DNA from 2 places in the Roseibium sp. LAB1 genome. Region 2 is predicted to be linked to the other one. Evidence: predicted binding sites of a transcription regulator. Region 2 holds the regulator's gene; the other holds the start of a gene.
The links. The regulator HrcA, encoded in region 2, represses chaperone genes, less so after heat shock. The targets are predictions, from matches to a motif close to GTTAGCACTCNCNNNNNGNGAGTGCTAAC.
Positions count from the first base shown of each region.

Region 1 (4,419 bases), on a different contig from region 2:
AGACCGCCCTTTCGATAAAGCTTTTGAGCTTTGGGCTTCTTAGAAGCCCATGCCGCCCATACCGCCCATGTCGCCACCCGGCATTGCCGGAGCGTCTTTCTTCGGCAGTTCGGCAACCATGGCTTCGGTGGTGATCAGCAGACCAGCGACGGAAGCTGCGTCCTGCAGAGCAGTACGGACAACCTTGGTCGGGTCGATGATGCCAGCTTCGATCATGTTGACGAACTGTTCGGTCTGAGCGTTGAAGCCGAAGGACGGATCGTCGTTTTCCTGGATCTTGCCAACAACGATGGAGCCTTCGACACCAGCGTTTTCAGCGATCTGACGGATCGGAGCTTCCAGAGCGCGCAGGACGATCTTGATACCGGCTGCGATGTCTGCGTTGTCAGACTTCAGGCCTTCAACGGCCTTCTTGGCACGCAGGAGAGCGGTACCGCCACCCGGGACGATGCCTTCTTCAACGGCAGCGCGGGTTGCGTTCAGAGCGTCGTCGACGCGGTCTTTTTTCTCTTTCACTTCGATTTCGGTCGCACCGCCAACGCGGATCACGGCAACGCCGCCTGCAAGCTTAGCAAGACGCTCCTGGAGCTTCTCACGGTCGTAATCGGAAGTGGTTTCTTCGATCTGAGCCTTGATCTGGGAAACGCGGCCGTTGATGTCGTCCTTGGAACCAGCACCGTCAACGATGGTGGTGTTTTCCTTGGTGATGGACACCTTCTCGGCGGTGCCGAGCATGTCGAGGGTCACGTTCTCAAGCTTGATGCCGAGATCTTCGGAGATCACGGTACCGCCGGTCAGGATCGCGATGTCTTCCAGCATGGCCTTGCGGCGGTCGCCGAAGCCCGGAGCCTTGACGGCAGCAATCTTCAGGCCGCCACGCAGCTTGTTGACGACGAGGGTAGCGAGTGCTTCGCCTTCGACGTCTTCAGCAATGATCAGCAGCGGACGGGAAGACTGAACAACAGCTTCCAGGATCGGCAGCATGGCCTGCAGGTTGGAGAGCTTCTTTTCGTGCAGCAGGATGTACGGCTTTTCCAGGTCAGCCATCATCTTGTCAGCGTTGGTGACGAAGTAAGGAGACAGGTAGCCGCGGTCGAACTGCATGCCTTCAACGACTTCGAGTTCCGTTTCGAGGGACTTTGCTTCCTCGACGGTGATCACGCCTTCGTTGCCGACTTTCTGCATCGCTTCGGCAATGTCCTTGCCGACCTGCTCGTCGCCGTTAGCGGAGATCGTGCCGACCTGTGCCACTTCAGCGGAAGTGGTGATGGTCTTGGAGGCAGCGGTCAGAGCCTTGACGGCTTCAGCAGCAGCGAGATCGACGCCGCGCTTCAGGTCCATCGGGTTCATGCCGGCTGCAACAGCCTTGGCGCCTTCCTTGACGATGGACTGGGCCAGAACGGTTGCGGTGGTGGTACCGTCGCCAGCGATGTCGTTGGTCTTGGAAGCCACTTCGCGCACCATCTGGGCGCCCATGTTTTCGAACTTGTCTTCCAGTTCGATTTCCTTGGCAACCGAGACACCGTCCTTGGTGATGCGCGGTGCGCCGAAGGACTTGTCGAGAACGACGTTACGGCCTTTCGGGCCGAGGGTTACCTTGACGGCATTTGCGAGAGTGTCCACGCCGCGCAGCATGCGCTCGCGAGCGTCGGAACCGAATTTTACTTCTTTAGAAGACATGTGGTCGTCTCACTTATTTTGGAATTTGAATTGAGATCAGAAGCGGTTCGCGAGTGGTTACGCGATCACGCCCATGATGTCGGATTCCTTCATGATCAGGAGGTCTTCACCGTCGATCTTGACTTCGGTGCCGGACCACTTGCCGAACAGAACGCGGTCGCCAGCCTTGACGTCGAGCGGTACGATCTCGCCGTTGTCCTTGCGGGCGCCGGTGCCGATGGCGATGATTTCGCCTTCCTGAGGCTTTTCCTTAGCGGTGTCCGGAATGATAATGCCGCCAGCAGTCTTTGCTTCAGAATCTACGCGGCGAACGACGACACGGTCGTGCAGTGGACGAAATGCCATAACACTGTTTCCTCTCATGGGCGCGCCCCACGCAATAGGCAGCGCGCGAGACATGAACATTGGGTTTCGTTGCACGGAAGGAAATTGCCTCCCGTCACCAATTAGCACTCCTTAACAGCGAGTGCTAACAGCGCCATGGATTTATGTAGCTGTGGTCAGCTTGTCAATGCTTTGTGACGATAATTTAATCGCAATCGGGGCGGAACCGCCCAAGCCGAAGTCATCGGCTCCCAAAACGGCGGTTTCAAGGCACAGCCGGCGTCCCGGCCGCGCTGATTGCTCAGTTTGCGCCGGAGGTGTTTCCGGTGACGCTGAACGGCAGCGTGAAGGCACTGGTTTCCCCGCCGACCTTGTCCGAAAAACTGGTTTCCAGCTGATAGTCACCGGCCGGCAGGCCGCTGAACTGGAAGGTGAGGGCGGCGGACAATTCCCGCTGCTTGGAGCGGCCGCTGCCGGCGAAGGTCGCAAAGTTTTCCTGTTCCGCCAGCACCTGGCCGGACTTGGTCAGCAGCTTGTAGTCCGCCGTCAACTCATAGGCAAAACCGCCATCGGATTCCTGAAAGGCGTAACCGACCGGTTCCGCATAGACAGTAAGAGCCTCGCCATCTGCAAAGACGGCATCGCTGCGCGGTGTATATTGACCGTAGCCGGTGCCGGGACTGGAAGAGAAGGTCGCGACCGTGAAGGAAAGCCCGGCTGCAGTCCATGCCTCATCAAGGGCGGCAAGCGCGTTCTGGAAAGCTTCCGGAGGACTGGTGGGGGATTGCGCCTGCGCGGACATCAGCCCTGCAGACATTCCGGTTGCGATCAGAACAGCAGACAGCATCTGCCTCGAAGCACGACTTCCCACCAGCATCATCATTATCCCCGCACGCCTTTAAATCTTGTCGTTTTCAGCGATTTTGCCGATATAGACCGACTTGTCCGATTAAACAAGACAATGTGTGCGGCGCGGTAAACGCCGGTTTTCACGGGGCTCTGCACGTTATCCGCGAAAGAAGAAAACCGGATTGCGGTGAACGCATCGCCGGCCTCCTTGCTCACATGCTGCGGGCCATCCAGGACTGGCGCTTGCGGTAGATGGTCGAAGGACTGATCTCGAGAGCAGCGGCGGCCATGGCGATATTGCCATCGAACGCATCAAGAGCATCTTCGATGATGCGCCGTTCCTGAGCCCAGAGCGGCTCGATGGTACCGAACGGCCGGCTTGGCGGGGCTGCGCGGGACCGCTCGCGGGACAGGTCGATCAAGGTCCCCGGGCGGCTGCTCTGGTCGCGGATGACCAGCGGCAGCATGTCATAGGTGACCGCTGCACCGTCGTTCATGACCACGATTTGCCGGATTGTGTTTTCCAGTTGGCGAACATTGCCCGGCCATGAATAGGAAACGATCCGGGCTTCTGCGTCTGCGTCGAACCCTCTGAAACCGCGCCGCTCTTCCGCCGAATAGCGTTCGAGGAAGGTTTCGGCCAGCGGCAGGATATCGTCCCGGCGCTCCCTGAGCGGCGGAAGATGGATCGGCAGTACGTGCAGGCGGTAGTAAAGGTCCTCGCGGAAGCGGCCGGCGGAAATTTCCTGAACCGGATTCCGGTTGGTGGCGCAGATGATGCGCGCGTCCACCTTGCGGGTATGTGTATCACCCAGGCGCTGAAAGGTGCCCGTCTGCAGGAAGCGCAGCAGCTTGCTCTGCAGCAGAAGGTCCATCTCGCCGATCTCGTCCAGGAACAGCGTGCCGCCGTCGGCCTGTTCGGCTGCGCCCACCCGGTTGTCGGCTGCACCGGTAAAGGCGCCGCGGACATATCCGAAGATCTCACTTTCGATCAGGTCCCGCGGAATGGCGGCGCAATTCAGCGTCACGAAGCGGTTGGAGCGGCGTTCGGACAGGTCGTGCACCGCCGTGGCGCACAGTTCCTTGCCCGTTCCCGATTCACCTGTGATGAAGACCGGAGCCTGCGACGGCGCCATGCGACCGATCTGGTCGTGAATGTCGCGCATCTGGGCAGAGTTGCCTACAAGCCGGTTCATCCCGGAGGATTGCGTTCTGACGGAAGCCATCCGGACCGGAGGCACGGAAAGCTCCTGCGACGAAACGGAAGGTTGCACGTTCTGGGAGGCTGCGGGTGCTTGCTGCTGGACGGGCCGGCGCTGTTTCAACTGGAAGGAGATCTTGGAAGCAAGCGCGTCCAGGGAGAAGGGTTTGGTCAGGAAATCATGAGCACCGGCGCGCATGGCGCTGACGGCGCGGGAGACGGACCCCTTGGCGGAAACCGCGATGATGACTGCCTTGGGACAGCGGACCGCGTAGGCTTCCAGGGCTTCGTCGCCACCAATGGTTTCCAGATCGATGATCAGGATGTCGGTGGTCTTGTCCGCAAGGTCTTGCAGGCAGGATGAG
Region 1 covers NZ_BAAGIB010000002.1:1,098,905-1,103,323, reverse strand. Annotated here, with positions in the region: gene groL (chaperonin GroEL) at 40-1,680, opposite strand; gene groES (co-chaperone GroES) at 1,738-2,025, opposite strand; gene ACYQ54_RS14960 (hypothetical protein) at 2,306-2,881, opposite strand; gene ACYQ54_RS14955 (sigma-54-dependent transcriptional regulator) at 3,066-4,419, opposite strand, start outside.
Region 1: a site for HrcA is predicted at 2,126-2,154, ahead of groES (co-chaperone GroES). Genes of this name have one in related genera too.

Region 2 (4,419 bases):
TCCTTCGACCTCGCCGCGGAAGTATTCCTCGCTGCCATCCGGCCAGGCTAGGCACAGCACGGCCACGAAGGATCCCCGGCGCTGCTCGTCTTTGGTTGCGCCAAGTGCCTGCAGCTTTTCTTCCACGGTGCGCATGGCCATCGCAAAGTCCTTGTCCGGCCCTGCCCAGCGCGCGGAATAGATGCCCGGATCACCGTTCAGCGCCGCAACACAGAACCCGCTGTCGTCGGCAAGCGCGGGCAGGCCCGAAGCCTTGGCCGCGGCGTGGGCCTTGATGCCTGCGTTTTCCTCGAACGTGACACCTGTCTCGTCCGGTTCCGGCAGGTCCAGATCTCCCGCGGAGATCACTTCGAAGCCGTAAGGCTGAAGCAGTTCGTTGATCTCGCGGATCTTGCCCTTGTTGTGGCTTGCGACAACCAGTTTGCCCGGTTCCAGCTTGCGGTGGCTCATGGTTTGGCGCCCTTAGAGAATGGCCATTTTCTGAAGATCGACGAGCTTGCCGATGCCCAGCTTGGCAAGGCCCAGAAGCTTGCCGAATTCCTCTTCGGAGAACGGTGCGCCTTCCGCCGTGCCCTGGATCTCGACGATGCCGCCGGAGCCGGTCAGGACGAAGTTGGCATCCGTTTCGGCGGTGCTGTCCTCGGCGTAGTCGAGATCGAGAACCGGTGCGCCTTCGTAGATGCCGCAGGAAATGGCGGCGATATGATCCTTCAGGACCTCGCCAGACACCATGTCACGGGCTTTCATCCACTCGATGCAGTCGCGCAGGGCGACCCAGGCACCGGTGATGGCTGCCGTACGGGTGCCGCCATCGGCCTGGATGACGTCGCAATCGACCGTGATCTGGTTCTCGCCGAGCGCTTCCAGGCTGACAACGGCACGCAGGGAGCGGCCGATCAGGCGCTGGATTTCCTGCGTCCGGCCAGACTGCTTGCCGGCGCTGGCTTCGCGGCGCATGCGATCGCCCGTGGCGCGTGGCAGCATGCCATATTCAGCCGTCACCCAGCCGCGGTTCTGTCCGCGCAACCAGGGCGGAACCCGCTCTTCCAGGCTGGCGGTGCACAATACGTGGGTGTCGCCGAACTTGACGAGGCAAGACCCCTCGGCATGTTTGGAGACCCCGCGCTCCAGCGTGACCGCACGGAGTTCATCGGCTGCGCGTTTGGACGGACGCATGCATATCCCTTTCGACTTTCTTTCCGGAAAAACCGCCGTTTCTCCAGTATATTCGTTGAGGCCTTGTAGACCCCAACTTCCTCCGTCGTAAAGGCCTTGCGTTGTGATACTTCACGCAAGACCCCTTTTGCGCCTATATCTCTTCATGAAATCCCGGTCGACCCGGTGAGCGGTCACATTCGGAGAACAAGCCTTGAGCCTCAGCGACCTCGACAAGAGATCCCGTGAAATCTTCCGTTCGATCGTGGAAACATATCTGGAGACCGGCGAACCTGTCGGATCCCGGAATGTTTCGCGCAAACTCGGCATTTCCCTGTCGCCTGCCTCGGTCCGCAACGTGATGTCGGATCTGGAACATCTGGGTCTCCTGCATTCGCCCCATACCAGCGCCGGCAGGCTACCGACCGAAATCGGGCTGCGCTTCTTCGTCGATGCGCTGCTGGAAGTGGGTGACCTGACCCAGGACGAACGCCGGGCGATCGATGCCCAGGTGCGGGCATCGCAGAAAGCCAATTCCGCCGAACAGGTACTGACGGAAGCCAGCCAGATGCTGTCCGGTCTTTCCATGGGTGCCGGCGTGGTTCTGACCCACAAGTCGGACATGCGCCTGAAACACATCGAATTCGTGCGCATCGAACCGCTGAAGGCCTTGGCGATCCTTGTGAGCGAAGACGGGTCCGTTGAAAACCGCGTGGTCGATCTGCCGGGCGACCTGCCGTCCTCGGCGCTGGTGGAAGCCGGCAATTACCTGAATGCCCAGATCAAGGGGCGGACCTTGTCTGAAATCCGTTCCGAACTGGAAAAGGTGCGCGACGCGGATCAGGCTGAACTCGATCTCCTGAGCCAGAAGGTCATTGATGCGGGTCTTGCGGTCTGGGGTGGTGAAAGCGCCACCGATCCGGGCACGCTGATCGTACGGGGCCGGTCCAACCTCCTGACCGACCTCGACGCGGTCGAGGATCTGGAGCGCATCCGCCTGCTGTTCGACGACCTTGAAAGCAAGAAGGACCTGATCCAATTGCTGGGTCTCGCCGAAAAGGGCGACGGCGTGCGCATCTTCATCGGGTCGGAGAACAACCTGTTCTCGCTATCCGGATCTTCCCTGGTGGTGTCGCCCTACAGGGACAGCAACCAGCGCATTGTCGGCGTTCTCGGCGTCATCGGCCCGACCCGGCTGAACTACGCCCGGGTGATCCCGATGGTCGATTACACGGCCCGGCTGGTCAGCCGGATCCTCGGATAAGCGCGCAGGCGTCCGGTTTCTCCAGGCCGGCGAGGGCTTGACCTGCCGCCCGCTCCACCCCCATCTGTACCCGACACCCGCCAGACAGGATCCGACATGCTTTCGCCAGCCGAACTGGAACGCTACGCCCGCCACATCGTGCTGCAGGAAATCGGCGGCGCGGGCCAGCAGAAGCTTAAGAATGCCCGCGTGCTGGTGATCGGCGCCGGCGGCCTCGGTGCGCCGGTGCTGCAATATCTGGCGGCTGCCGGTGTCGGCACGCTCGGTGTTGCCGACGACGACACGGTCTCGCTCTCCAACCTGCAACGGCAGGTAATCCATGATACCGACCAGCTTGGCGAGCCGAAGGTGGCCAGCGCGGCGGAGGCAATCGCGCGGCTGAACCCCAATGTGAAGGTTGAGCCGTACCCGACCCGCCTTGCCGGCCACAATGCCATGCAGCTCATTTCCCGCTACGATCTGGTGGTGGACGGATCGGACAATTTCGACACCCGCTACCTTGCTTCCGATGCCTGCTTCTTTGCGCAAAAGCCGCTGGTGACGGCAGCGGTCGGCCAGTTCGACGGGTCGCTGACCACCTTGAAGCCCTATGAAACCGGTGCGGACGGCGCGCCCAACCCGACCTATCGCTGCCTGTTCCCGAAAAAGCCGCGTGACGGCCTGCTGCCGACCTGTGCCCAGGCAGGTATCCTGGGTGCGCTGACGGGCATCATCGGTGCCATGCAGGCAATGGAAGTGCTGAAGGAACTGACAGGGACCGGCGAGGGGCTTGTCGGCCGGATGATCCTGTTCGACGCCAGAACCGTGCGCATGGAAACCATCCGCTACAAGCGCTCCGCGAAAAACCCGCTCAACGGTGACACTCCGAAAAGCTGGGCGGAGCTGCTGGAGGAGGCGTGAGGATTTCCTCCATGGCTGCCCCCGCCAAGCGGGAGCCTGGAACATTTCAATATCCGCCAGAGGTTAAACGCCCCCTTCCAGGGCGGGCCCAATAGTCCCGGCTCCCTGCTGCACTGGGGACGGGATGACAATGGTGTGCATTGTTGGCACGGGTCCAGGTGTCAAAAGGTCAAACAAAAACCCGCGCCGGTTGCCCGGCGCGGGTTTTGTGAAACACTAGAAACGTGCGACCTTAGTTCGGCTTCTGCTCGCCGGCCTGCTGAGTGGCAGCCTGCTGGGCCATGTTCTGGCGGTAGAGCTGGGCGAAGTCGATCGGGTCGAGCATCAGCGGCGGGAAGCCGCCGTTGCGGGTGGCTTCGGAAAGGATGTTGCGTGCGAACGGGAAGATCATGCGCGGGCATTCGATCATCACGAACGGGTGCATGTGCTCTTTCGGCACGCCGGTGATCTTGAAGAGACCTGCGTAGACCAGCTCGACGTTGAACATCACCATGTCCGGGCGCTCGGCCTTGGCGGTCAGGGTCAGGACAACTTCGAACTGGTCGTCGCTGATCTGCTGGGCACCGACGTTGACGTTGATGTCGAGCTTCGGCTGGTCGCCCTGCGCCAGGGCGCGCGGCGCATTCGGGTTTTCAAAAGACAGGTCCTTGATGTACTGGCCAAGGATGTGCATGCCCGGCGCAGCTGCGCTTTCCGCCTGCGGCTGAGCGCCGCCGTCATTGGTGTCGGTCATCATCTCATTCCGTTGCGCGGTGCTGATCTGAAATGAAGAGCTATAAAATCCCTCCGGCTGGCCGCCGGCCCGCGTGATCCGGACAACCGTGTTAGCGGGTGGCTACCACTTACGCCTTGTCGGCACAAGAGCCCCGGCCTTGCCAGCCGCCTGAATCCGCTTCAAAAGGGGGAAGTAGCCGTTCCCCAAGAAGTTCAGATGCACGAACAACCGACATCCAATATCACCCTGCCGCACCGGCGCCTGAAACTCGACACGCTGGTCCGCCTGCGCTGGCTTGCCGTGGGTGGCCAGTCGGCGGCCTTGCTGGTGGTTCATGTGGGTCTCGGCTACCCCATGCCGGCGGGGCCCGCCTTTGCCATGGTGG
Region 2 covers NZ_BAAGIB010000003.1:124,222-128,640, forward strand. Annotated here, with positions in the region: gene rdgB (RdgB/HAM1 family non-canonical purine NTP pyrophosphatase) at 1-450, opposite strand, end outside; gene rph (ribonuclease PH) at 463-1,176, opposite strand; gene hrcA (heat-inducible transcriptional repressor HrcA) at 1,370-2,419, shown strand; gene ACYQ54_RS18460 (HesA/MoeB/ThiF family protein) at 2,516-3,319, shown strand; gene secB (protein-export chaperone SecB) at 3,552-4,052, opposite strand; gene ACYQ54_RS18470 (ActS/PrrB/RegB family redox-sensitive histidine kinase) at 4,251-4,419, shown strand, end outside.